4 regions of the Streptomyces sp. NPDC051907 genome follow, and region 2 is predicted to be linked to each of the others. Evidence: riboswitches for the same ligand, from Rfam matches in the RefSeq annotation. Region 2 holds a riboswitch; each other region holds the start of a gene.
The links. A riboswitch is a leader RNA that binds a small molecule or an ion and turns the genes downstream of it on or off. The one in region 2 is predicted to bind cobalamin.
Positions count from the first base shown of each region.

Region 1: linked by a shared signal. The riboswitch ahead of AB0M39_RS35460 ((2Fe-2S) ferredoxin domain-containing protein) and the one ahead of AB0M39_RS07330 ((2Fe-2S)-binding protein) in region 2 are both predicted to bind cobalamin.
Region 3: linked by a shared signal. The riboswitch ahead of AB0M39_RS16080 (cobalamin biosynthesis protein) and the one ahead of AB0M39_RS07330 ((2Fe-2S)-binding protein) in region 2 are both predicted to bind cobalamin.
Region 4: linked by a shared signal. The riboswitch ahead of AB0M39_RS26430 (ribonucleoside-diphosphate reductase subunit alpha) and the one ahead of AB0M39_RS07330 ((2Fe-2S)-binding protein) in region 2 are both predicted to bind cobalamin.

Region 1 is NZ_JBFAYB010000108.1:19,031-25,881, forward strand. It holds gene AB0M39_RS35445 (DUF1269 domain-containing protein) at 100-591, shown strand; gene AB0M39_RS35450 (FxLYD domain-containing protein) at 701-1,327, shown strand; gene AB0M39_RS35455 (GNAT family N-acetyltransferase) at 1,502-1,972, opposite strand; cobalamin riboswitch at 2,126-2,316, shown strand; gene AB0M39_RS35460 ((2Fe-2S) ferredoxin domain-containing protein) at 2,356-2,748, shown strand; gene AB0M39_RS35465 (ABC transporter substrate-binding protein) at 2,794-3,783, shown strand; gene AB0M39_RS35470 (iron ABC transporter permease) at 3,915-4,919, shown strand; gene AB0M39_RS35475 (ABC transporter ATP-binding protein) at 4,916-5,752, shown strand; gene AB0M39_RS35480 (DUF1996 domain-containing protein) at 5,988-6,851, shown strand, end outside.
Region 2 is NZ_JBFAYB010000007.1:145,134-151,984, forward strand. It holds gene mmsB (3-hydroxyisobutyrate dehydrogenase) at 1-250, shown strand, start outside; gene AB0M39_RS07325 (enoyl-CoA hydratase) at 247-1,038, shown strand; cobalamin riboswitch at 1,306-1,499, shown strand; gene AB0M39_RS07330 ((2Fe-2S)-binding protein) at 1,981-2,664, shown strand; gene AB0M39_RS07335 (hypothetical protein) at 2,799-2,921, shown strand; gene AB0M39_RS07340 (YcaO-like family protein) at 3,003-4,364, shown strand; gene AB0M39_RS07345 (LLM class F420-dependent oxidoreductase) at 4,471-5,493, shown strand; gene AB0M39_RS07350 (MATE family efflux transporter) at 5,490-6,851, shown strand, end outside.
Region 3 is NZ_JBFAYB010000025.1:13,321-20,171, reverse strand. It holds gene AB0M39_RS16095 (class II aldolase/adducin family protein) at 1-211, opposite strand, end outside; gene AB0M39_RS16090 (inorganic phosphate transporter) at 576-1,832, shown strand; gene AB0M39_RS16085 (hypothetical protein) at 1,846-2,067, shown strand; cobalamin riboswitch at 2,314-2,446, shown strand; gene AB0M39_RS16080 (cobalamin biosynthesis protein) at 2,522-3,511, shown strand; gene AB0M39_RS16075 (cobyric acid synthase) at 3,508-5,049, shown strand; gene AB0M39_RS16070 (putative cobaltochelatase) at 5,300-6,851, shown strand, end outside.
Region 4 is NZ_JBFAYB010000057.1:44,857-51,707, reverse strand. It holds gene AB0M39_RS26430 (ribonucleoside-diphosphate reductase subunit alpha) at 1-1,900, opposite strand, end outside; cobalamin riboswitch at 2,043-2,187, opposite strand; gene mctP (monocarboxylate uptake permease MctP) at 2,463-4,091, opposite strand; gene AB0M39_RS26420 (DUF3311 domain-containing protein) at 4,088-4,378, opposite strand; gene AB0M39_RS26415 (GntR family transcriptional regulator) at 4,986-5,750, opposite strand; gene AB0M39_RS26410 (extracellular solute-binding protein) at 6,160-6,851, shown strand, end outside.

The DNA of each region.
Region 1 (6,851 bases), on a different contig from region 2:
TGCGCGCCGCGGGGTCGCGGCGCGCCCGCGCATCTTCTGCCTGATCGCCGAATTGGACATAAGGTTCGTATTGCCAATCTGGTGACCAAGGAGATCAGGATGTCCGAACTCATCGTCATCGGCTACGACGAGCCTCCAACCGCGAACAAGGCCTTCAAGACGGTCCAGCAGCTGGAGAAGGACTCCGTGCTCAAGCTCACCGGGCTCGCCTTGGTCTCGGTGGACCAGGAGGGCGAGACGCACGTCGACACACCCCGCAAGAGCGAGAAGGTGGCCGTGTCGGCCACGGCGGGCGCCCTGTGGGGCATGGTCTTCGGCATGCTCATCCTGATGCCCGGGATCGGCGTGGTGGGCGCCGCGGTCGGCGGGATCATCGGCAAGGTGAGCCAGATGGGCGTCGACAAGTCGTTCCGGGAGAAGGTCCAGTCCCTTCTCAAGCCCGGCTCGGCCGCCGTCGTGATCATGGCTACGGACATCGTCGACGAGAAGTTCGCCGCGGCGATGCAGCCCTATGGCGGAACCGTCCTCAAGACGTCTATGGCGGACGAGGACGAGAAGGAACTCGCCGAGCAGCTCGCCGGCGACCAGTAGAGCCCGGGGCCGACCCCGCCCTGCGCAGGGTGCACGGGGCACGGCCGTTCGTCATGGGCGCCACCGGAGGGAGCGTCCCTCGGTCGCCAGCTGGGAGAGGACAGTCCAGATGACCGCATGCGCGAAGGGCCGGCCCGGCAGGCGACGGCTGGCGACGGTCGCCCTGACGTGCGTCGTCGTCGCGTCGAGCGTGGCCGCGCTGTCGTCGTGCAGCACCGACAGCGGCGACACGGAGGGCGCGACGACGTTCAGCCCCCGCCCGACGCCCCCCGACACGTCCGCGTTCTCGGGCACGCCGCCCTCGGCCATGGCCTCCGCCGCCGAGTCCGCCCTCGAGTCGGCCCGCGCCGCGGCCTCGTCCGCCTCCGCTGCCGCCTCCTCCTTCGAGGCGTCGGTCTCGGCTGAGCTGACCCGTGCGAACGAGGCGGCCGCCGCCCAGCTGAAGAACGTGGAGGGAAAGGGCAACGCGACCTCCGACGTCTCGCTGACGGGGAGGCCCAGAGCCGAGACCGGCGGTCTGCAGGCGGTCGTCGTCAACATCGCCAACAGCACCGACGAGCAGGCGTCGTACGCCGTGCAGGTGGACTTCGTCGACGCCGACGGCAAGGCGGTGGAGACGAGGATCGTCGGCGCGGAGGACCTCGAGCCGGGCGAGCGGGCTCGGCCCCTCGCCATCAGCCGGAAGCCCGCCGACCTGGCGCTTACGGCGAAGATCGCCAAGGCTCAGCGGTACTGAACGCGGGCGGTGAGCGTCGGCCCGTACCAGGCGACACATCCGGCAGCGGGCCCTTCGGCGGTGCCCGCCCTCCCGCCCTCCAGCCCGCCAGCCGTCGTGCCGTCCAGCCGCCCCGCCGTCGTGCCGCGTGCGATCTCGGCGAGGAGCAGGGCATCGGCTCACTAGGCCGGGGGCCTAGCCCAACTCCAGCTCGCCCACCGTCTCGCCCCCGCTCTTCTCGCCCGTCAGCCGGAACCCCAGCCCGAGATAGAAGCGCTCGGGGCCGCTCTCGCCCGGCTCCCAGGTGGCCGTCAGGCGGTCGCCGCCGCGGCGGCGGATCTCGGCGGCCACGGACTCGACCGCGAAGCGGCCGTACCCCTTGCCCTGCTCGCCGGCCGCGATGTTGAGGCGCCACAGGCCCGAGCGGATGTCGGCGCCCGTGCCGTCGTCGGCGAAGTCGATGTCGAGGAAGGCCATGAGGAAGCCGACGGGCCGGTCGCCGTCGAGGATCAGACGGGGCCAGGCTGCCTCCGGGTGTACGTACGCCTCGGCGAGGGACTTCACGACCGGCGCGACCAAGTGCTCCTGGTCCGGCCGGACTCGTATGCCGATCGCGGCGTCGAAGTTCTTCGGGGTGATCTTCTCCAGGCGGAGCGTGGTCGTCATGCGGGAACCATAGAAGGGCGGTCAAGCGGATTTCCGAGCGGCCGTGTCCGAGCGACCGCGTCGGAGCGGGCCGCCTTGCTCGGCGTCGGCCCCGGGGAGGCGCGCGCCGCTCGCGCCCGCCCCTCGTACGTCCGAACGCGCGGTACGACATGCCGTTCCCGTCTGCGATGATGTCCCGCGAAAAGGCGACGGCGGATCGAGGAAGCCGGTGTGAATCCGGCGCGGTCCCGCCACTGTGATCGGCGAGCGGATCCCGAACAGACCACTGCCCGGGTACGGGTGGGAAGGTCGGGACGAGCTTCGACCCGAGAGCCAGGAAACTCACGCGGTCGCCTCCTCGAAGTGTCTGGGGCGGATTTCCCCAGAGGGGAGGACTTGTCGGCATGCCCATCGGGGGACTGTCAGGCGAGCCGGCGCCGTGCCGGGTCGTCGTATGCCGGGACTGCTGCTGCGGCAGTTCCAAGGTGACCGGCGTCGATCACGCGGAGCAGACCGCCCGTCTGCGCACTCAAGCGCCCGTCCGCGTCTGCGAGTGCCTCGACGTGTGCGACCAGGCGAACGTGATCGTCGTACAGCCCTCCGCCGCGGGACGTGCCGCCGGCGCCCGGCCGGTCTGGCTCGGCCTGGTCAACGACCCCGCCGCGACCGAGGACGTCGTCGACTGGGTGAGAGCGGGCGGCCCCGGCGTCGCCCCGCTGCCGGACGTGCTCGACCTGTACGTCTTCACCCCGCCGGGCCGCGCACGGTCCGTGCCCTCCCCCGACGACACGCGATGACCCACCGATCCACCCTGCGACGACTCCGGTGAGAGGACCCATCACATGACGGGCAAGTACCCCAAGTTCGTGCTGTCGGCGATAGCCGCGGCTCTGCTGACCGTCGGCTGCGGAGGCGACGGCGGCGCCCGGAAGGACACCGGGTCGGCGGGCTCCGCCGCCAAGGGCTTTCCGCTCACGGTGACCAACTGCGATGTGAAGACCACCTATAAGCGTCCTCCGCAGCGGGCGGTGTCGCTGAACCAGCACGCGACCGAGATCATGCTGGCGCTCGGGCTGGAGAAGTCGATGGTGGGCACGGGCTATCTCGACGACAAGATCCTGCCGGAGTACCAGGCAGCCTACGGCGGGATCAAGGTGCTCGCGAAGGAGTACCCCTCCTTCGAGACGCTGCTGGCCGCCGAGCCGGACTTCGTCTACGGCGGGTTCTCCAGCACCTTCGACGAGAAGGAGGGACGCGGCCGCAAGGCGTTCACCGACGCCGGGGTCGACACCCACCTCAATATCGAGGAGTGCTCCAAGCCCGTGACGATGGCCAAGATGGACGAGGAGATCCGCACCGTCGCCAAGATCTTCGGCGTGCCGGAGCGGGCCGAGCAGCAGGTGAAGAAGCTCAACACCGTCCTCAAGGGGGTCGACGGCAAGCTCGCCGGCGTCGCTCCGACCAAGCTCTTCGTCTACGACAGCGGCGACAAGACCGCGTTCACCGCGGGCGGCGCGGGCATCGGCAACGAGATGATCAAGCGAGCGGGCGGTGTGAACCTGTTCGCGGACGTGGACAAGACGTTCGGCGACGTGTCGTTCGAGCAGGTGGCCGAGCGGGCTCCCGAAGTCATCGTCATCTACGACTACGGCGACCAGCCCGTCGAGGACAAGAAGAAGTTCCTGCTCGCCAACCCGGCGCTGAAGGACGTGCCCGCGATCAAGAACAAGCGGTTCGCCGTGCTGCCGCTCTCCTCCACCGTGCTCGGCGTCCGGGTGCCGGCCGCCGTGGAGTCGCTGGCCCGCCAGATCCACCCGGACCGCTTCCAGTGACGGAGGCGACCGAGACGACCGAGGCGGCCGGCCCGGCCGATGCGACGGAGGCGGCCGGGCCCGCCAAGGCGGCGGGCGGCCCGGCCGGAGCCGGGGCGGTCGCGGTCCGGCGCACCGCCGTTCCCTATCCTCTGGTCCTGGCGCTGCTCGGGGCCCTGGTAGCGGCGGCGGCGACCGCGGGCATCGCGATCGGCTCGATCAACGTGCCGGCCGGCCAGGTCTGGAGCATCCTGCTGCACCAGGTGCATCCGTCGCTGGCCGAGCCGACCTGGACGCCGGTCCGCGAGACGATCGTCCTCGACGTCCGGCTGCCCCGGGTCCTGCTGGCCGGCGTGGTCGGCGCGGGCCTGTCGGTGTCCGGGATGGCGCTCCAGGCTCTCGTCCGCAACCCGCTGGCCGACCCCATGCTGCTCGGGGTGTCGTCCGGCGCGTCGGTGGGCGCGGTGCTGGTCCTCGTCTTCCATGTGACCCTGTTCGGGATCTTCTCCCTGCCCGTGGCCGCGTTCCTCGGCGCGCTGACCGCGCTGATCGCCGTCTACTTCCTGGCCCGCTCCGGCGGCAGGATGACCACCGTGCGGCTCGTCCTCGCGGGCGTGGCCATGGCCGAGGTCCTCTCGGCGGTCGCCAGCCTGCTGGTCGTCACCTCCAACGACCCGCACAAGACCCAGTCGGCGCTGCGCTGGATGCTCGGCGGACTGGCCGGCACCACCTGGACGCTGGTGTGGATCCCCGTGGGCGCGGTCCTGCTCGGCACGGCGGTCCTGCTCGGCGTCTGCCGCTCGCTCAACCTGCTGCTGGCGGGGGAGGAGGCCGCCGCGGCCCTCGGCCTGGACGTCCACCGCTTCCGCGCCGCGCTGTTCACGCTCGTCGCCCTGATGATCGGCACGATCGTCGCGGTCAGCGGCCAGATCGGGTTCGTCGGCCTGATCATGCCGCACGTGGTGCGGCTGCTCGTGGGCGCCGACCACCGCCGCGCCCTGCCCGCCGCCGCGCTGCTCGGCGCGGCGTTCCTGATCGCCGCCGACCTGGCGGCCCGCACCCTCATCAGCCCGGAGGAGATACCCGTCGGCATCCTCACCGCCCTGGTCGGCGGCCCGTTCTTCCTCTGGCTGATGCGACGGAAGGCGGCCCGATGACGGACACCCCGATAGCCAAGCCCGGCGCGCTCGACGTCGAGGACGTGTCCGTCGTCGTGAACGGCCGGACCCTGGTGGACCAGGTCTCCCTGCACGTGGCGCCCGGCGAGGTGGTGGGACTCGCCGGCCCCAACGGCGCGGGCAAGTCCACCCTGTTGCGTACCTTCTACCGGGCGCTGCGCCCCACCTCCGGCAGGGTGGCGCTGGACGGCGAGGACGTCTGGCGGATGCCCGGCAAGCGCCTCGCGCAGCGGCTCGCCGCCGTACTGCAGGAGACGGCCGGGGACTTCGAGCTCACCGTGTACGACGTGGTGGCCATGGGCCGCACCCCGCACAAGCGCGCCTTCGCGGGCGACGACGCCGAGGACCGCGGCATCATCGTGGGCGCGCTCGAGGAGCTCGACGTCGCCGCGCTGGCGGACGCGCCCTTCGACCGCCTCTCCGGCGGGGAGAAGCAGCGGGTTCTCATCGCCCGCGCCCTCGCGCAGCGCACCGGGACGATGGTGCTGGACGAGCCGACCAACCACCTGGACCTGCGCCATCAGCTCGACGCCCTCCGGCTGGTGCGCGGGCTCGGCGTCACCGCCGTCATCGCGCTGCACGACCTCAACCTCGCCGCGTCCTTCTGCGACCGGATCTGCGTGATGGAGGCCGGCCGCGTGGTCGCCGTCGGAACGCCCGCGGAGGTCCTCACCGCCACGCTCCTCGCCGAGGTCTACCGCGTCGAGGCGGACGTGAGCGAGCACCCGGTCACCGGGCTCCCGCATGTCACCGTGCTGCCCGGCCTCGACCGGGTGCGCGAGGAGCGGCCGAGGGGAGGTCTCCTGGCGTGACCTGCGGGAACTGACCGCCGGAGCTGGCGGCCGTACGCCCTGGGAACGCCCCGCCGCCGCTGCGGGCTGTGGCTCGACACAGCGTCAGGCGCCCCCGGCGACTGGAGGTTTCTACGAATTCCAGATCGCTTTGAACGCTCCGCCCGCCTCCTCCGTATGTAGCTCCGCAGCGCTGCCGCCCCCTCTCAGCCGGCGCACGCTCACGGCCGACCGGCAACGAAGCATAGGAGCTCCGTTGAGACATACAGCACGTAGACGACCCAAGAGCGGCAGAAGAGTTGTCGTCGCCTCGATCGCGTTGATCCTTGGCGGGGGTGGCCTCATCGCGGTCAACACCACCGCCACCGCCGGCGAAGGGTGGGGCGGCGAGCAGAACCAGACGCGGAGCACCGGCCCCGCCGCGTCCACGATCAAGTGCCCCGAGGTCGCGAACGGGCTGCCCGAAGTGCCCGAAGCGGCCAGGGTCGAGGTCGACCGCGAACTCGCCACGCTGGACACCCAGATCACCGAGGCGTACCAGCAGTTCGTCGACGACAAGGAGCGGATGGAGCGGGACGCTCAGCTCGCCCAGAACGCCGTCCTCGATCCGCTGAAGGACAAGCGCGCGGCGAGCCTCGACCGTATCGCCGTAGCCATCGGCAAGGTGGCCGGCGAGCGCCCCAAGGGCGTGGAGTCGATGGCGGCGTGCATTCTGCAGGCGGACGACGCGGACGCGAACGGCGCCGGTGACGGCAAGGACCAGGAGCAGGGCCAGGGGCAGCAGGGCCAGGGGCAGCAGGGCCAGGAGCAGGGTCAGGGCGACGGCCAGGGCAACGGCAGCGGAGGCCAGGCGCAGAACGGCCCCGAGGCGTCCGACTTCGTCGACATCCAGTCCGTCCAGCCCAACGTCGCCAACCCCCAGCAGCTCGCCGAGGCCTCCCGAGGCGTCTTCTCCACCGACTGCGGTGTGAACGAGAACGGCAAGTTCAACCCGGACAACGTGATCGTCGCGCCCGGTGTGAGCAACGGCGCGCACCATATGCACGACTACGTGGGCAACCAGGCCAACGACGCGTTCGCGAGCGACGACGACCTCGCCAACGGTCAGACCACGTGCCGT
Region 2 (6,851 bases):
GGTTCCGGGCAGCCCCGCGGGCCGCGACTACCGGCCCGGATTCGCCGCGCCCCTGATGGCGAAGGACCTCGGCCTCGCGGCGAACGCGATCCGCGAGGGCGGCGTGGACGCCGCCCTCGGCCTGAGCGCCGCCGCCCTGTACGAGGCGTTCGCCGAAGGGCCGGGAGCGGAGCAGGACTTCTCCGGGATCGTACGGGCCATCAGAGAGCGGTCCGTCCGCCCCGCCGACCAGACAGGAACACCCGCATGACCGACCCGACGACCGAGCCGTACGAGACGATCCTCGTCGACCGCAAGGGCCGCACCGCGCTGATCACCCTCAACCGGCCGAAGGCGCTCAACGCCCTCAACCTCCAGGTCATGAACGAGGTCGTCGCCGCGACCGAGGCACTCGACCGCGACCCGGAGATCGGCTGCATCGTCCTGACCGGCTCGGACAGGGCGTTCGCCGCCGGGGCGGACATCAAGGAGATGCAGCCGCAGGGCTACATGGACATGTATCTGAGCGACTGGTTCACCGCCTGGGACCGGATCGCTCAGCTGCGCACCCCCACCGTCGCGGCCGTCTCGGGCTATGCGCTGGGCGGGGGCTGCGAACTGGCCATGATGTGCGACATCCTGCTGGCCGCCGACACCGCGGTCTTCGGCCAGCCGGAGATCAAACTCGGCGTCATCCCCGGCATCGGCGGCTCCCAGCGGCTGACCCGCGCGGTCGGCAAGGCCAAGGCCATGGAGCTGTGTCTGACGGGCCGCACCATGGACGCCGAGGAGGCCGAACGCGCCGGGCTCGTCTCCCGGATCGTGCCGGCCGCCGACCTGCTCGGCGAGGCGCTCGCCGTCGCCGAGACCGTGGCGGGCATGTCCGCCCCGGTCGCGATGATGGCGAAGGAGGCGGTGAACCGCTCCTTCGAGACCACCCTCACCGAGGGCGTGCGCTTCGAACGCCGGCTGTTCCACGCCGTGTTCGCGACGGCCGACCAGAAGGAGGGCATGGCCGCGTTCACGGAGAAGCGGTCCGCGAAGTTCACCCATCGCTGACCGACGCGTCGCCGCCGCCCCGCCGTCGTGATGAGCGCCGGCGGGGCGGCGGCGCTTCCGGCCGCGACGGTGACCGTCCGGCCGCCCGCCGGGCACGACGAGAGCCGCGCTGTGTTCGTCCCGTCTCCATGGCGGGCCCGCCCGGCGTGACCATAGACCGGCCTGCTGGTACAGAGCGCGCATGAGCCCGCAGAGGCGCACGACGCGCGCCCACGCTGCGCACGCGCTGCCGTGCACCCTCGGCCGGTGCGGCGGCGGGCTTATGGCGTGGAGCGTCTTCTGCCATGATGTCCCGCGAAAAGGCGACGGCGGATCGAGGAAGCCGGTGTGAATCCGGCGCGGTCCCGCCACTGTGATCGGCGAGCGGATCCCGAACAGACCACTGCCCGGGTACGGGTGGGAAGGCCGGGACGAGCTTCGACCCGAGAGCCAGGAGACTCACGCGGTCGCCTCCTCGAAGTGACTGGGGCGGATTTCCCCGGAGAGGAGGGCCTGTCGCGTGCCCAGAAGGCCGTCGCCTGGCGGTTGCGTACCGTGCCGGGTCCTCGTGTGCGACCGGCCGGCGCCATCGACGTACAGCACTCGGCCGACGTCCTCCGCGGGCGGCCGGCCTGCCTGGTTCGACCCCCTCGACGCCCCCGGCGCCGCCCCATGACCTCGCCGCCTGGGCACGGGCCGGAGAACCGGGCGCCGCCACGCGATCGGACGTCCCCGTAGCCCCCGACGTTCGACGACCCTCTCGGAATGAGGTGATCCAAGGCCGTCCCCTATTCGGCGACTGACTGATTGGCGACGCCATTCGTCGAGCCTTCGATTCCAAGGCGGGGAGATTTCCTCGTCATGCCCGGCGAGTGAATTCCGTTCACCCGAAATCCGGATCCGATCCGCACGACCCGAAATCGGTGCACCACGACCAGACATGTGGGAGTCGATGTGAATGCCCTGCGGCAGGCCCCCGTCCGATCCGTCGCCGAGGCCCTGGAGGAGGTCGGGGCCTTCGGCGCGTTCTTCACGATCGAGCTGGGAGGCTCCGACGAAGGCTGGCACCCGGTCGAGGACGCGTACGCGCACGGATGCGCGGATCTGGTCGCGGCGACGGCCGACCGCTATGGCACCCGCGAACTGCGCATCGGCGCCTCCATGGTGTACCTCGGACACGCCGCGCGCCTGTGGTCACCGGTCCTGGCCTGCACTGTCGTCAGCGGGATCGTCCCGGATCTGCACGGGCTGCACCGCGCCGACGACGGTCCGGACCTGAGGCTGCCGACGTCTCCCACCGGCTGGCTGGTGGACGGCGTTCCGCGCCTCACGGACGTGCTGTACGAGGTCGTCGTGGGCCGGCATCTGGACGCGCTGGCCGCCGGGCTGAAGGTCAAGGTGGCGCCCCGGCTGCTGGCCGGGAACGCGGCGTCGGCCCTGGCCGAGGCCGCGCGCGCCGTCCTGGCGGCCAGACCGGATCTTCGCGGGCCTCTCGCCGATCTCGTCGACGGCTTGCTGAATACCGGCCGGCTGGCCGGCTCGGGAAATATCATCGCACCCGATCTGAGCTTCCGTCGCAGGAGTTGCTGCCTTTACTACCGGGTGCCAGCGGGAGAGAAGTGCGAGGACTGTTCGCTCGCCGGATGAACTCTCGAGTTCCTCCCGGGCGGGTATTGAGAAATCCGGCGCATTCCCTCTACCGTGTTGATGCAAGTCACTCGCAACTGCACAGGATGTGCACGTGAGTTGGCAGGTCCTGTGCCGATCTGAGGAGGACGCACATGGCGCACCACGGCTGGGCCGAGCCCGAGGAGCCCCAGAAGGGGCTGAAGTCCCACACCCCGGCGGTCGACGCACCGTTCGAGTGGCGTGAGGACGTCGAGGACGAGCAGACCGAAGACTGACGAGAGCGGCGGGGGGGGGTGACATCACGTCACCCCCCGCCGTGCGCCGTACCGCCGGAACCGGAGAGGAGCACGAAGCGCGTGGTGCCAGGCCTGATCGACCGGGTCACCCTCGACCGACCCCGGGTGGAGACCGTGCCGAGCTGCATCTCGTACAGCGCCCGTCTGTCGGCCCGGCCCGAGTTCGCCCCGTGGGTGGTCGACGCCGTCACGGGCGGCGCCGCGCTCGGCGACCACGACCAGGCGCGCAACGCGGCCATGGGCGAAGCCGTCGAACGCTACTGCGGCAACGCCGTCCCCGGCGCACTGCCCATCGCCTCGTACCGACAGCTGACCCGCACCGGCAGGCCCGCCGTCGACCCCCGCGAGTTCGCTCTGTACTCGCCGTCCCAGTACGCCCACCGAGGCTTCCCCTTCGTGGCGATGACGCCCGACCTGGAGATCGCCTGGGCGCCGGGCGCCGACCTCGCCGGCGGGGGAGAGGTCCTCGTCCCCGCGTCGCTGGCGTACGTCAACTACTTCCGCGGCGCCCACGGCGACGAGCCGCCCACCAACTACCCGATCCTGGCGGGCACCGCCGCCGGCACAAGCCCCGAGCAGGCGCGACGCGCCGCTCTGGAGGAGGTGTTCGAGCGCGACGCCGTCACCCTGTGGTGGCTGAGCGGTGCTCCGGCGACCGCCCTCGCCCCGCAGCCGGGCGGCCCCGTCGACGCGGCTGTCGGCGAGGCCCGGACCGCGGGACTCCAGGTGACCTTCCTGCGCATCCCCTCGACGTTCGACGTCACGGTCGTCGCCGCGTTCGTCGAGGACCCGGCGCGCCGGCTGGTCGCCTTCGGCAGCGCCTGCCGGTCCACCGCCGAAGCGGCGGCGGCCAAGGCGCTCACCGAGGCGGTCGGCATGCACGAGACCGGTCTCGAACTGCTCGACCACGACGGCGACTTCTGGACCGCCGTCCGAGCCGGCCGCATCGGCCACCGGCCCTACCGGCCGTACCGGAGCGACCGCGCCTATCGGGAGGACTTCCGGCCGGACCTGCGCGACGTCAACGACGTCCGCCTGCATCTGCAGCTCCACCTCGACCCGCGCGCGCAGGACGCCCGGCTCGACCGGCTGCGCACGCCCGACAGCGCACTGCCCCCGAACCCGACCACCGGTTCCGGCGCCGGGCTGGACGGCGGGCTGAACGGTGGACTTCACGGGGGGCTTCGGCAGATCACGGCCCAGGGCCTGCGGGCCGTCGCCGTCGATCTGACGACACCGAGCGTGCGGGACGCCGGCCTGCACGTCGCCCGCGTCCTGGTCCCCGGTCTCAGCTGCAACGCCCCGGCCGCCTTCCCCTTCCTCGGCGGCCGCCGGCTCTACGAGGAGCCGGTCGCCCGCGGCTGGGTTCCCGGGCCGCTCCGAGAGGACGCCCTGGTGCTCGACCCCCTGCCCTTCTCCTGACGGGCCTCCTGGCGGGTCTCCTGACGGGCGCGGATCCGACCCGTCGGCGCCACCCGTCGACCACCCACCGACGACCCCCATCACTACGCGAGGAAGGAGCCCCTGCATGCGACTCGGGCTGGCCCTGGGCTACGGCGGAGAACCCATCGAGCAGGTGCTGCCGATCGTCGAGCGCGCCGAACAGATCGGCGTCGACTCGGTGTGGAGCGTGGAGGAGTACGGCCCCGACGCCGTCAGCGTGCTCGGCTATCTGGCCGCCAGAACCCAGCGGATCGAACTCGGCACCGCCATCATGCAGATCCCGGCGCGCACCCCGGCCGCCACCGCCATGACCGCGATGACCCTGGACATGCTCTCGGGCGGCCGCTTCCGGCTCGGCCTCGGGCTGTCCGTCCCGTGGATCGTCGAGGGCTGGCACGGCCGCCCGTACGACAGACCGCTGCGCCGGACCCGTGAGTACGTCGACATCGTCCGCAAGGCCGTCGCCCGCGACGAACGGGTCGCCTACGACGGCGAGATCTACCGACTCCCGTACCGGGGACCCGGGTCCAGCGGACACGCCCGGCCGGTGAAGTCGGAGATGACACCGCTGCGCGCCGAGATCCCCCTCTATCTGGGCGCGATCGGCCCCCGCAGCGTGGCACTGACCGGCGAGATCGCCGACGGCTGGCTCTGCGGGCTGTACGCGCCCGAGCACGAGACGGCCCTGACCCGTCCGCTGGACGAAGGGCTCGCCCGCGCCGGCCGGACGCCCGACGACGTCAGGATCTGCCCGATCCTGTACGTGGCCCGCGCCGACACCGTCGAGGAGGGACGCGAGGAGCTGCGGCCGCTGTTCGCCCATCTGATCGGAGCGGTGGGGCCGGGCGTACGCAACACGTACTTCGACGTCGCCTGCCAGATGGGCTACGAGGGTCCGGCCCAGACCATCCGGAAGCTCCTCGCCGACGGCCACAAGAAGGACGCCGTCGCGGCGGTCCCGGACTCCCTGCTCGACGAGGCGGCGCTCGTCGGGCCCCTTCCCGCGATCGTCGACCGGATCCTCGCCTGGAAGGACTCACGCGTGGACACCCTGATCCTGCTCGACCGCGACGTCGAACTCCTGGAAGCCGCCCAGGCCACCCTGTGAACGACCGCTCCGAGACCGGCCGCGCCGAACCCGACCGCTCCACCGCTGACGGAGCGGCCACGGACGGCGCGGCCGCGCACGCCCTGAACGCCCCCGCCGGGGAGCATCCCGCCGGGAAGGAACCTGCCGGGGACCATCCCGACGGGAGAGCACCCGCACGCCCGGGCGTACGACGGGTCTGGACGCTGGCGTACCCGCTGCTGATCGCCGGCCTGACCCAGATCGTCCTCAACATCGTGGACACGGTCATGCTCGCCCGGCTGTCCACCCGCGCCCTGAGCTCGTTCGCGCTCGCCGCGCCCGTCTATCTGATCGCCCTCATCGTCGTACGCGGCTGGGCGACCGCCGTCCAGGTGCAGGTCGCCCAACGCCACGGAGCAGGACGCCCCGACGAGGTCGCCAGGGTGGTCCGGGTCGGCACGGTCACCGCGCTCGCCGCCGGCGCCGCCGTCGGGGCGCTGCTGTACGTCGCGGCCACGCCCGTCCTGACGGTGCTCGGAGCCCCCGAGGAGCTGATCGGGCCCGGCGTCTCCTATCTGCGCGTGCTCGCCTGGGCCGTGCCCGTCGCCGCGGTCTCCTTCACCCTCCAGGGCGCGTGCGCCGGTATCGGCGTCACCCGGGTCTCGATGTACACCGCGCTGCTGGTCAACGCGGTCAATCTGCCTCTCGGCCTGCTCCTGATCTTTCAGACCGGCCTCGGCGTCACCGGCGCCGCCGTCGCGACCCTCGTCGCCACCGCCGCCGGAACCGGCTATCTGCTCCTGTACTGCCGAACACGCCTGCTCCAGAAGGCAGGCGACCCGACCGACAGCCCACGGGACATCACCCGCGGCCTGTGGCGCATCGGCTGGCCGGAGATGAGCACCATGGGCATCGGCTACTTCAACGAGGCCCTGCTGGCGGGATTCGCCGCGCGGATGGGCACCCACGACCTGGCGGCCTACCGCATCGTGGACAACCTGCTCCTCGTGGTCTTCACCGTCCTGGCCTCCGGAGCCTCCGCGGTGACGGTCCTGGCAGGGCAGGAGTTCGGCAGCGGCGACCATGCCCGCGCCGCGGCCTGGCACCGGGCCGGCACGAGGCTGCTGCTGCTCCTGCTCGCCCTGCCGTCGGCGCTGGCCCTCGCCTTCGGCCGGCCGCTGATCTCCCTGGTCACCGAGGACCCAGCCGTCGCCGAACGGGCCTGGGAGGCCACGCCTGTGGCGCTGCTGAGCATGGCGCCGATGGTGCTCGCCATGTCCCTGGGCGCACTGCTGCGGGCCGCGGGAGACACCCGGTCGGTGATGATCGCCTCCGTCGCCTCCGACTACGCGCTGCTCATCCCGCTCGCCTGGCTGCTCGGGCTCCACGCGGGCCTC
Region 3 (6,851 bases), on a different contig from region 2:
GGTCGCCGTCGAGATCGACGGCCACGACGTCCTCGGGGGCGAGCCGGTCGTAGGGGACTCCGCTGGGGGTGACGAGGACGAGGTCGCCGACCCGCACCGAGACATTGCCCGAGGTCCCCACCACGAGACCCTCGGCCGCGGTCCTGCGCGCCGTCGCCACGAGGTCCTGCCATGCCTGCTCGATCGCGTCCTGCCGCACCTGATCGGTCATATGAACGATCCTGCCAGGCGGCCGATGGCGGAGCGCGGCCACCGTCGAGGCCAAAAGGTGATCAAGGTCTCCTCGAACTGTCATGAAAGCCGCTTCTCGCCCTCGCTCAACTCCCCCGGAGCGGAGCCGTCGACGGGCCGGCGCCTCGTCCGCGCCGCGCCGTGACCCGTGCGACTGCTGAGCCGTCGCCGCCCGGACGCGCCCCGCGCCCTCACCCGGGCACACTCCCGCCCCTTCGGCCACTGGCAAGCGGAGCCATGAATCCTCACTCCAGGACACCACCAGGTCCGCCCTAGTTCACCTTCCGTTCACTCAGGTTACGTACGTTCACCGGGCCACTGACGTCAAACGATTGCCTGGGTAAATGGAACACATCTCCTTGCTGCTCGCGATTGTGATCGTGACAGCGCTCGTGTTCGATTTCACGAACGGTTTCCACGACACCGCCAACGCGATGGCGACGACCATCTCGACCGGCGCCCTGAAGCCCAAGACCGCGGTGGCCATGTCCGCCGTGCTCAACCTCGTCGGCGCGTTCCTGTCCGTTGAGGTCGCCAAGACGATCTCCAGCGGCATCGTCACAGAAGCAGGCATCACCCCAGAAGTGATCTTCGCGGCGCTCGTCGGCGCCATCCTCTGGAATCTCCTGACCTGGCTGATCGGTCTGCCGTCCAGCTCCTCGCACGCCCTCATGGGCGGTCTGATCGGCGCCACCATCGCGTCGGTCGGCGTCAGCGGGGTCAACGGCGGCACCGTCGTCACCAAGGTCCTCATCCCCGCGATCGCGGCTCCGCTGGTCGCCGGCCTCGCCGCGTACCTCGCCTCCCGGCTGACGTACAAGATCGGCAAGAACGCCGACCCGAAGGCCACCAAGAAGGGCTACCGCGCCGGACAGATCACCTCGGCCGGCCTGGTCTCCCTCGCGCACGGCACCAACGACGCTCAGAAGACGATGGGCATCATCACGCTGGCGCTCGTCGCCGGCGGCGTGCTCTCCCCCGGCTCCAACCCGCCCATGTGGGTCATCCTCGCGGCCGGCATCGCCATCGCGCTCGGCACCTACCTCGGCGGCTGGCGCATCATCCGCACCATGGGCAAGGGCCTCACCGACCTCCAGCCGCAGCAGGGCTTCGCCGCCCAGACCAGCGCGGCCAGCGTCATCCTCGCCTCCTCCAACCTCGGCTTCTCGCTGTCGACCACGCACTCGTGCTCCGGCGCGGTCATGGGCGCCGGCCTCGGCCGCAAGGGCGGCGTGGTCCGCTGGTCCACCGCCACCCGGATGTTCGTGGCCTGGGGTCTGACCCTGCCGGCCGCCGGTCTGGTCGCCGCGGGCTCGGAGTTCGTCACCAAGCAGGGCGACTGGGGCGTCGCGGCCGTCGCGGTCTTCCTCGTCGCCTCGTGCGCCGCGATCTGGCTGGTCTCCCGCCGCCAGGTCGTCGACCACAACAACGTCAACGACGTCGAGTCCGGCGACGCCGAGCCCGCGGGCGTCGTGACCACCGCCATCGCGGCCGTCACCCCGCCCCCGGCGGGCACGCCCGCCCAGGAATCGCCCGCCCCGGAATTCAAGACCACCATCCCCGCTCCGGCCACCGAGCCGGCCCCCGCGGCCTCGGTGTAAGGACAGATCACCAATGAAAATCGACTGGGCAGCTCTCGGCTCCGTCTTCGGCGTGAGCCTCTTCGCCACCGTCGCCCTCGTGGGTCTGTTCACCCTGGGCATCGTGGGCCTGACCAAGCAGGAGGCGGCCGCCGCACAGGGCGGCTCCGCGGTCCTGGCGCGCACCGGCGCGTACGCCTGCTTCGCGCTGTGCGCGGCGGCAGTGACGTTCGGCATCTATCTGATCGTCGTCTGACGCCTTCTGATCGTGGTCTGACGCCCCGCGATCGCCTTTCCGATCGTGGGGCTGACGCCCCGCGATCGCCCCTCGCACCACCGGCCGGGCCGGGCGCCCTTCGGGTGTCCGGCCCGGCTTTTCTGGCCGCCGGCGCCTGCCGGGACATACGGGCGCCGGTTTTCCGCGCCCGGCGCTCAACCGCCCGCGTGTGTGCCCCAACACACTCCCTCATCGCAGGTCAAAGGCAGGTTGACGGGTGTTCGCGCACCGTGGTGGACTGCCGAGGCCAGCTACGGCGGCAGAAGAGGAAGCCGGTGCGAATCCGGCGCGGTCCCGCCACTGTGACCGGGGAGTCCATCCCCGGGAGCCAGGAACTCTCGCCGCCCGACACGTCGAACCAGGGCGCGGACACCCTGAGTGAGGACAAATTTCTCCATGAAGGTCGTTCGCGGCGAGACGCCGGCCTGAACCCATGCGTGCCGACCGTGAATTCGTGTACGGCGCCGCCGCCGGGCTCGTCGGCGACCTGCTGCTCGGCGATCCCCGCCGGGGGCATCCGGTCGCCGCTTTCGGGCGGGCCGCCGGCGCCGTCGAGCGTGTCCTGTGGCGTGACCACCGCGGCTGGGGCGTGCTGCACACCGCCCTGTGCGCCGGGGGCGCCGCGGGCGGCGCCCTCCTCGTCTCCCGAGCTCTGCGCGGCCGCGGCGCCGCCTCCGTCGCGCTGACCGCCGCCGCCACCTGGGCCGTCGTCGGGGGCACGTCCCTCGGCCGCGAGGCGCGGGCCGTCGGCGGCGCGCTCGCCGCCGGGGACCTCCAGGCCGCGCGGGAGCGGCTCCCCCATCTGTGCGGGCGCGACCCGCAGGCCCTGGACGAGCAGCAGATCGCGCGCGCCGTCGTGGAGTCCGTCGCCGAGAACACCTCCGACGCCGTGGTCGGCGCGCTGGTGTGGGGCGCGCTCGCGGGCGTGCCCGGCCTGGTGGGGTTCCGGGCGGTCAACACCCTGGACGCGATGGTCGGGCACAAGTCGCCGCGCTACCGGCGGTTCGGCTGGGCCTCGGCGCGCCTCGACGACGTGGCCGGCTGGCCCGGCGCCCGGCTCACCGCGGGGCTCGCGGTCCTCGCGGGCGGGGACGCGCGCGGGGCCGTACGGGCGTGGCGGGCCGACGCCGACAAGCACCCGAGCCCCAACGCGGGCCCCGTGGAGGCCGCGTTCGCGGGGGCGCTGGGCGTGCGGCTGGGCGGCGCCCTCTCGTACGGCGGACGCGTCGAGAACCGGCCCGTCCTCAACGGCCGGGGCCGCCCGGTCGAGTTCGGCGACATCGAACGCGCGGTGCGCCTCTCGCGCCGCGTCGGCTGGCTGACGCTGGCGGCCTGCGCGGCGGGCCGCGTGGCGGCGCACGCGCTCGGGAAGACCCGAGGCGGCGCGGAAAGTCCATCGGCACGGGCGAAGGGGCGGGCATGAGCAGGCGCAGGGGCGGCGGCCTGCTGGTCGCCGGAACGACGTCCGACGCGGGCAAGAGCGTCGTCACGGCGGGCATCTGCCGTTGGCTGTCACGCCAGGGAGTGAAGGTCGCGCCCTTCAAGGGCCAGAACATGTCGCTCAACTCCTTCGTCACCCGCGAGGGCGCGGAGATCGGGCGGGCGCAGGCCATGCAGGCGCAGGCCGCGCGCGTGGAGCCGAGCGCGCTGATGAACCCCGTGCTGCTCAAGCCCGGCAGCGACCGCTCCAGCCAGGTCGTGCTGATGGGCAAGCCGGTCGGCGAGCTCAGCGCACGCGGCTACCACGGCGGCAGGCAGCAGGCGCTGCTGGGCACCGTCGTGGAGTGCCTGGAGGAGCTGCGGGGCACATATGAAGCCGTGATCTGCGAGGGGGCGGGCAGTCCGGCCGAGATCAATCTGCGGCGTACGGACATCGTGAACATGGGCATCGCACGGGCCGCGCGCTTCCCGGTCGTCGTGGTCGGGGACATCGACCGCGGCGGGGTCTTCGCGCAGTTCTTCGGCACGACGGCGCTGCTCGGCCCCGAGGACCAGGACCTGGTCGCCGGCTATCTGGTCAACAAGTTCCGGGGCGATGTGACGCTGCTGGAGCCGGGTCTCGACATGCTCCAGCAGCTCACCGGGCGGCCGACGCTCGGCGTGCTGCCCTATGCGCACGGACTCGGCATCGACGAGGAGGACGGGCTGCGCGTGTCCCTGCGGGGCGCGGTCCGCGAGTCGGTCGTCGCGCCGCCCGTCGGCGAGGACGTGCTGCGGGTCGCCGTGTGCGCGGTGCCCCTGATGTCCAACTTCACCGACGTGGACGCGCTGGCCGCGGAGCCGGGCGTGGTGGTGCGGTTCGTCGACCGCCCCGAGGAGCTGGCCGACGCGGACCTCGTCGTCCTGCCCGGCACGCGCGGGACCGTGAAGGCGCTGGCGTGGCTGCGCGAGCGCGGGCTCGCGGACGCGATCGTGCGGCGCGCCGCCGAGGGCCGGCCGGTGCTGGGCGTCTGCGGCGGCTACCAGGCGCTGGGCCGACACATCGTCGACGACGTCGAGTCGAAGGCAGGGGCCGTGGACGGTCTCGGCGTGCTGCCCGTACGCGTCCGGTTCGCGGCCGAGAAGACCCTGGCGCGGCCGGTCGGCAAGGCGCTCGGCGAGCGGGTGGAGGGGTACGAGATCCACCATGGCGTCGCCGAGGTCCTGGGCGGCGAGGCGTTCCTCTCCGACGACGACGGACGGAGTCTGGACGGCTGCAGGGTCGGCGCCGTCTGGGGCACCCACTGGCACGGCTCGCTGGAGAGCGACGGCTTCCGCCGGGCGTTCCTGCGGGAGGTCGCGGCGGCGGCCGGCCGGCGCTTCGTGCCCGCCCCCGACACCTCGTTCGGCGCCCTGCGCGAGGAGCAGCTGGACCGCCTCGGCGACCTGATCGAGGAGCACGCCGACACGGACGCGCTGCTGCGGCTGATCGAGAACGGCCCGCCGCAGGGTCTGCCGTTCGTGCCGCCGGGGGCGCCGTGAGCGCCGCCGGCCGCGGTACCCCCGCGTGGGCGGGGAGCACACAGTCCGTACGGCCGGGCGCCTCGCTGTGCCCGGACCGTCCCCGCCAGAGCGGGGCCGCCGCCGTCGACATCGCTCCACACGACCTCGCACCGCACGACTCCACACCGCACGACATCGCACCGCACGACATCGCTCCACACGACCTCGCACTGCACGACCTCGCCGACGTGCTCGTTCACAGCACTTCCCTCGAAAGGGGTACCCGTTAATGGCCTCGGCTCCCTACCCGTTCACCGCCGTCGTCGGCATGGACGACATGCGGCTGAGCCTGCTGCTCAACGCCGTCTCGCCTGCCATCGGCGGGGTGCTCGTCCGCGGCGAGAAGGGCACGGCGAAGTCCACGATCGTGCGCGGCCTCACCGCCCTGCTGCCCGTCATGGACGTGGTCGCGGGCTGCCGCTTCTCCTGCGCGCCCGAGGCCCCGGACTCGCAGTGCCCCGACGGGCCGCACGAGCCCGGGGCGAACGCCTCGCGGCCGACGCGGATGGTCGAGCTGCCCGTCGGCGCGTCCGAGGACCGGCTCGTCGGCGCGCTGGACATCGAGCGGGCGCTCGCCGAGGGCGTGAAGGCCTTCGAGCCCGGGCTGCTGGCGGACGCGCACCGCGGGATCCTCTACGTCGACGAGGTCAACCTCCTCCACGACCACTTGATCGACCTGCTGCTCGACGCCGCCGCCATGGGCTCCTCGTACGTCGAGCGCGAGGGCGTCTCCGTACGGCACGCGGCCCGCTTCCTGCTCGTCGGGACGATGAACCCCGAAGAGGGCGAGCTGCGGCCCCAGCTGCTGGACCGGTTCGGCCTGACCGTCGAGGTCGCCGCGTCCCGCGAGCCCGAGCAGCGGGTGGAGGTGGTGCGCCGCCGGCTCGCCTACGACGACGACGCGGCCGACTTCGCCGCCCGCTGGGCCGAGGAGGAGACCTCGCTGCGGGAGAGGATCGTCGCCGCGCGCGAGCTGCTGCCGCAGGTGGCGCTCGGGGACGCGGCGCTGCTCCAGATCGCCGCGACCTGCGCCGCGTTCGAGGTCGACGGGATGCGGGCGGACATCGTGATGGCCCGGACGGCGACCGCGCTCGCCGCGTGGGCCGGACGCACCGACGTCACCTCGGAGGACGTACGGCAGGCCGCGCTGCTCGCGCTGCCGCACCGCAGGCGCCGCGCGCCCTTCGACGCGCCGGGCCTCGACGAGGACAAGCTCGACGAGACCCTGGACCAGTTCAAGGGCGAGGACGCGCCGGACGACGATCCGGACCCGGACCCGGGTCCGGGCGACGGCGGGCCCGGCGGCGGCGGAGTGCCTCCGCAGGGCGAGGGGCCGGACGCGGCACCCGACGGCGCCCAGCCGGACGATGTGCCCGAGGCCCCCGAGGCCCCCGCTCCCGCGCCGCAGCAGGAGCCGAGCGGCAGCGGCGCCGGCGAGCGCGCCGCCGTCAAGGCCGCCGAGCCGTTCCGTACGAAGGTCCTCAGCGTGCCCGGACTCGGCGAGGGCGCGGCCGGCCGCCGCTCCCGGGCCCGTACCGAGCACGGGCGCACGACCGGATCCCAGCGGCCCCGGGGCACGCTCACCAAGCTGCACCTGACGGCGACCGTGCAGGCCGCCGCGCCGCATCAGAGGGCACGCGGGCGCTCCGGGCGCGGCCTGGTCGTACGGCGCGACGATCTGCGGCAGGCGACCCGCGAGGGCCGCGAGGGCAATCTGGTCCTCTTCGCCGTCGACGCGTCCGGGTCCATGGCGGCCAGGCAGCGGATGAGCGCCGTCAAGG
Region 4 (6,851 bases), on a different contig from region 2:
TGAAGAGGTTGGAGACCTGCGGCTCGATGCACTCGTACACGCCGGCGATCGAGGCGATGGTCGCGGTCGGCGCGATGGCCAGAAGCAGCGAGTTGCGCATGCCGACCTCGGCGACGCGGGCGCGCAGCGCCTCCCAGCGAGCCGGCCAGTTCAGCTCGACGGCGGCGCCATAGTGGTCTGGGTGCAGGACGCCCCGGGCCGCGCGCGTCTCGGACCAGGCCGGCAGCGGACCGTTGCGCTCGGCGAGGTCGCAGGACGCCTCGTACGAGGCGAGCATGATCCGCTCGGCGATCTTGGTGGAGAGCGCCCTCGCCTCGGGCGAGTCGAAGGGCAGCCGGAGCTTGAAGAAGACGTCCTGGAGGCCCATCGCGCCCAGGCCCACCGGCCGCCAGCGGGAGTTGGAGCGCCCGGCCTGCTCGGTCGGGTAGAAGTTGATGTCCACGACCCGGTCGAGGAACGTGACGGCCGTGCGGACGGTCTCGTCGAGACGCTCCCAGTCCAGCTCGCCGCCCTCGGTCACGAACGACCCGAGGTTGACCGAGCCGAGGTTGCACACGGCGGTCTCGCCGTCGTCGGTGACCTCGAGGATCTCGGTGCACAGGTTCGAGGAGTGGACGACCTTGCCGGGCTCGGCGGTCTGGTTGGCGGTGCGGTTGGAGGCGTCTTTGAAGGTCATCCAGCCGTTGCCGGTCTGCGCGAGGGTGCGCATCATCCGGCCGTACAGGTCGCGCGCCGGGATGGTCTTGCGCGCCAGGCCCTCGGCCTCGGCCTTGCGGTACGCGGCGTCGAACTCGTCGCCCCACAGGTCGACGAGGTGCGGCGCGTCGGCCGGGGAGAACAGCGACCAGTCGGCGTCGGCCTCGACGCGGCGCATGAACTCGTCGGGGATCCAGTGTGCGAGGTTCAGGTTGTGCGTACGGCGGGCGTCCTCGCCGGTGTTGTCGCGCAGCTCGAGGAACTCCTCGATGTCCGCGTGCCAGGTCTCCAGGTAGATCGCGGCGGCGCCCTTGCGCCGGCCGCCCTGGTTCACCGCGGCGACCGAGGCGTCGAGGGTCTTCAGGAACGGCACGATGCCGTTGGAGTGGCCGTTGGTGCCGCGGATGAGGGAGCCGCGGGCGCGGATGCGCGAGTACGAGAGTCCGATGCCGCCGGCGTGCTTGGACAGGCGCGCGACCTGGTGGTACCGGTCGTAGATGGAGTCGAGCTCGTCCAGCGGGGAGTCCAGCAGGTAGCAGGACGACATCTGGGGGTGGCGGGTGCCGGAGTTGAAGAGCGTGGGCGAGGAGGGGAGGTAGTCGAGCCGGCTCATCAGCCCGTACAGCGCGGCGACCTCGTCCAGCGCGCGCACCGACTCGTCCTCGGCGAGCCCGCAGGCCACGCGCAGCATGAAGTGCTGTGGGGTCTCGATGACCTGACGGGTCAGCGGGTGGCGCAGGAGGTAGCGGCTGTAGAGGGTGCGCAGCCCGAAGTAGCCGAAGCGGTCGTCGGCCTGCGGGTCGAGGAGGGCGTCCAGGCGGTCGGCGTGCAGCTCGACGAACGCGGCGGTGCGGTCGGCGATCAGGCCCTCGCGGTAGCCGACGGCGACGGACGCGGAGAAGGCCACCGCGCCCTGTCCCGCGGCCTCGTCGGCGATGTGACGGGTCAGCAGGCGGGCGGCGAGCCGGGAGTAGGCAGGGTCCTCGGAGATCAGCCCCGCGGCCGCGTCGGTGGCCAGGCTCCGCAGCTCGGCCGCGTCCGACTGGGCGTTGCGACCGCGCAGCGCGGCGGCGGCGACCCGGCCGGGGTCGGTGTCGGGCAGGTCGGCCGTCAGGTCGGTCAGGGTCCGCAGAAGCGCGGTCCCAGGCCCGTCGGCTGCCTGCTCGGCGATGCCTGAAGCCGGATCGGCTGGCGCGATGGTCACGTGGTGCTCTCCCTCGCTCGGCTCTGGGCCGCGGGGGAGGGGAGGCCGTTTGGAGGGTGTGCGCACCCGGCTCAGGGGAGCACACCGAACGGCGTCCACCGGCCCAACCGCGAGGCCCGGACGTCTCGGCACCCGGATCGGTCGAGCCGGATGCACCGTCGGCAGGTCTTCGGACTGGCGCGGATACGACAAAGCGCACCACAGCACACCGTTGCGGGACAGTTCCGGATTCGCACCGGATTCCCCTGCGGCGACAGCGAGCACGAGCATACATGTGGGGGCGGGTTGATGAGGCACCCCCCACATGTTGTGTCGGCCTCGGGGCTTTGGCCCTAGCCGTCCTCGCCTAGGGGGCGTGGGAGTTCGGCTTGCGAGGCGGCCGAGGAGGCCGTCTGGAGGCCGCGAGAAGGCCGTCTGGAAGCCTTGGGAAGGCCGTCTGGAGGCCGTGGGGAGGCGCCTTGGGGGCCGCCTGCGGCTGCCGCGGGCTCCGGGATCGGCGCCGGCCATGGAGAAGGGCGGGGAGGGGGACTCGCCCCCGCCCCGCCCCTTGTGGAGCGTTCCCTCAGTGCCCGGCGCCGGCCGTCGCCTTGGGCAGCTCGACCTGGACGCCCGGGTCGCCCGCGTCCGCGGTGTAGTCCGACGGGCTCGTCTCGTCCACGCCGTCGGGCGCCTTGAGCGCCCGCAGGACGAAGGTGAGCACTACCGTCACCACCACGTTCAGCACGAAGGCCGTCAGACCGATGTAGCCGATCTCGCCGATGCCCGGAATCTCCGCCGACGAGCCGCCGAAGTGCTTCTGCGTCGGGGAGGCCACTCCGTACGCGGCCGCTGTGCCGTAGATCATGCCCACGGCCCAGCCCCCGAGCAGCGCCCAGCGGTGGAACCAGCGGGTGAACAGGCCGCCCACCAGCGCCGGCAGGGTCTGCAGGATCCAGATTCCGCCCAGCAGCTGGAAGTTGATCGCGACCGTCTTGTCCATCGTCAGAACGAAGGCCAGGGCCCCCACCTTCACCAGCAGCGACACCAGCTTGGAGACCTTCGTCTCCTGCGCCGGCGTCGCGTCCGGCTTGATGAAGTCCTTGTAGATGTTCCGGGTGAACAGATTCGCTGCCGCGATCGACATGATCGCCGCCGGCACCAGGGCGCCGATGCCGATCGCCGCGAACGCGACGCCCGCGAACCAGTCCGGGAACATGTTCTCGAACAGCTGCGGGATCGCCAGCTGCCCGTTCTTCACCTTCACGCCCGCCGCGATCGCCATGAAGCCCAGCAGCGCCAGCAGTCCCAGCATCAGCGAGTACAGCGGCAGGATCGTGGTGTTGCGGCGGATCACGTCACGGCTGCGCGAGGAGAGCGTCGCCGTGATCGAGTGCGGGTACATGAACAGCGCCAGCGCGGAGCCCAGCGCCAGCGTGGCATAGCCCCACTGGCCCATCTCCCCGGGCACCAGCGCGCCCTTCGGCTTGTCCGTCGCCGGGTTGATCTGCGCGTACGCCTCGCCGGCCTTGGCGAAGATCTCGTCGAAGCCGCCGAGCTTGATCGGGATGTAGATGATCGCCACCGCTATGACGATGTAGATCAGCGTGTCCTTCACGAACGCGATCAGCGCCGGCGCCCGCAGCCCGGAGGAGTAGGTGTACGCGGCCAGCACGCCGAAGGCGATGAGGAGCGGCAGGTCCTTGACGAACCAGTGGGTGGTCTCGCCGCCGCCGACGCCCATCACGTCGAGCACGGCCTGGATGCCGACCAGCTGGAGCGCGATGTACGGCATCGTCGCCAGGATGCCGGTGACCGCCACGGCCAGCGAGAGCCCCTTGGAGCCGAACCGTCCGCGCACGAAGTCGGATGTGGTGACGTATCCGTGTTTGTGCGACACCGACCACAGGCGCGGCAGGAAGGTGAAGATCAGCGGGTAGACGAGGATCGTGTACGGGACGGCGAAGAAGCCCGCCGCGCCCGCCGCGTAGATCGCCGCCGGGACGGCGACGAAGGTGTACGCCGTGTAGAGGTCGCCGCCGAGCAGGAACCAGGTGACCCAGGTGCCGAACGACCGTCCGCCCAGGCCCCATTCGTCGAGGCTGTTCTCGTTCTCGGCTCTGCGCCAGCGCGACGCGAGGAATCCCATGACCGTGACGGCCAGGAAGAAGAAGATGAAGACGGCGAGTGCGACGCCGTTCACGCCGTCCTTCACTTCGACGCACCTGCCTTTCGGGCGCGCTGGTCACGCTGCCAGAGCTGATACGCGACCATCGTCAGAACGGTCGAAATGACGACCCAGAGCATCTGATACCAGTAGAAGAAGGGAATGCCGATGAACTTCGGATCGACCTTGGCATAAGAGCTCACCCAGAGCATCGCCACAAAGGGCGCGACGAGGCAGAGGGCGACGATCACGCGCACGGGAGTGACCACGGGTTGTCTCACTTCGGGCGCTTCAGGCTCATCCGGCACTTCTGGCGCCTCGGGCACTGCTGTCATACGGCGACTCCGTCCCCTTGCTGATCACCTGTAATGCGCAGGAAATCTAGGCGAGGGCTCGGCGTCCCGCACCCCCTGTCCGCATATCGGTACGGCAACGACTTTCGATGAGAGCCCAGTTCAGCGGCGCCGCAACCCGGAAGCGGGGTCCGACTCCTGTTGGTCCGTCCGTATCCGCTCGAATTCCCCGCGGGACGGTTTCGGCCGCACTGACTCATAGGTGCGCAGCTGTACGACAAAACGTATCTACGCCGACTCGTCCAGCAATTCCCGTACGTACCGCCGTACCGCGCCGACGGCCTGCCGCGGCCTTTTGGGCATGCGGCGGGGGAGAAGCGCGAGCGGAAGCGGCGTCCGCCGGCGTACGAGCCGAGCGCGGCGCCGGCCGTCCCGGCGGCGGTGGTTCCCGGGGATCGCGTGCGCACCGGGTCGTCCCTCCCGTCCATGCGATGACGAGGGGACCGTAGAGCAGGAAGACGAGCCGCGCTACACCGCGTGCGCCGCTTCCAGGCGGAGGCGGCGGGCGGAGGCGTGGCGGGGGCGGCGGGGGGCGGCGGGCCGCCGGAGGGGGCGCCGCACGGTCGCGGGCGCCCGGCCTCCGTGCGCGTCAGCTCTGCGGCCGCTTGAGCCTGGCCACGAACTTGTACCGGTCGCCGCGGTAGACCGAGCGCACCCACTCCACCGGCTCGCCCTGCGCGTCCACCGAGTGGCGCGAGAGCATCAGCATCGGCAGGCCCACGTCCGTGCCGAGCAGCCCGGCCTCGCGCGGAGTCGCCAGCGAGGTCTCGATCGTCTCCTCGGCCTCGGCGAGGTGGACGTCGTAGACCTCCGCCAGGGCCGTGTAGAGCGAGGCGTACTTCACCAGGCTGCGCCGCAGCGCCGGGAAGCGCTTGGCCGACAGATGCGTCGTCTCGATGGCCATCGGCTCGCCGCTGGCGAGCCTGAGCCGCTCGATGCGCAGCACGCGCCCGCCCGGGGAGATGTCCAGCAGCCCGGCGAGGGTGTCGTCGGCGGTGACGTAGCCGATGTCGAGCAGCTGGGAGGTGGGCTCCAGGCCCTGCGCCCGCATGTCCTCGGTGTACGAGGTGAGCTGGAGCGCCTGGGAGACCTTGGGCTTGGCCACGAAGGTGCCCTTGCCCTGGATGCGCTCCAGCCGGCCCTCGACGACCAGCTCCTGGAGCGCCTGGCGCACGGTCGTGCGCGAGGTGTCGAACTCGGCGGCGAGCGTCCGCTCCGGCGGCACGGGCGTGCCGGGCGGGAGCGTCTCCGTCATGTCGAGCAAGTGCCTCTTGAGGCGGTAGTACTTGGGCACGCGCGCGGTGCGGGTCCCAGGCCCGCCCTCGGTCTCGGTGCCGCCCCCGTCCGTGGCCATGGCCTGCCTCCCCGACTCCTGTGCTGCTGCCGTCACCGGCTCCTCCGTCTGTTGCGGCTCACATGGTGGCACGGTCCGGTCGCGAGTCGTCGACGTCCCCTCCAGCTTGTACGACGAGGGACGACGTACCTCCTCTTATACACCGCCCGCTCCCGTGTTGGTCTAGTCCACCAGGCGGGACGCCCTGCGGCGGGCTCCGGATGGCCGGACGGCGCCCCGGTCCCTCATGTGTCGGTCCGATAACGGACTCGAGCGCCCTTCTTATCCACCCTTGACACCCCCAAAGGTCTAGGCCAAGCTCCCGACTACTGGTCTAAACCATTAAGGCCAGGTCCCAGCCCCACGAGCAGTAATCGGCGTAAGTCTTCGCGGTGGGCAGGGGTTTGCAGGCATCCCTGAGGAGGGTGGCGTGAAGCGCAAGCTCATCGCGGCGATAGGCGTCGCGGGCATGATGGTCAGCATTGCGGCCTGTGGCGATTCCGACAAGAGCGGAGACAAAGCCGGCGGCGCCAAGGAGATCACGGTCTGGCTGACGGTCGACGCCCAGAACAACTGGCCGGACCTGGTCAAGGCCGCCGACGACGCGGTCGCCAAGAAGCACCCGGGCATCAAGATCAAGCACGAGTACTACGGCTGGCCCGACAAGAACGCCAAGCTGGACGCCGTCCTCGCCACGGACAAGGCGCCCGACGTGGTCGAGATGGGCAACTCCGAGATGCTCGGCTACATGGTCAAGGGCGCCTTCGCCCCGGTCGACCCCGCCAAGTTCGAGCAGTCGGACGCCTGGCTGGACGGCCTCAAGGAGTCCGTCACCTACGAGGGCAAGACCTATGGCGTCCCGTACTACGCCGGCGGCCGCGTCGGCACCTGGCGCAAGGACATCGCCGCCGAGGTCGGGGTGAAGGCCGCGCCGAAGACGTACGCCGAGCTGACCGGCGCCCTGGACAAGATCCAGGAGGAGAAGGGCGACAAGTTCAGCGCCTGGTACCAGCCCTCGCCCGACTGGTACGCCGCGATGTCCTTCGTCTACGACGCCGGCGGCTCCATCGCCAAGGAGGACGGCGGCACATGGAAGGCCAACCTGTCCTCGCCCGAGTCCCT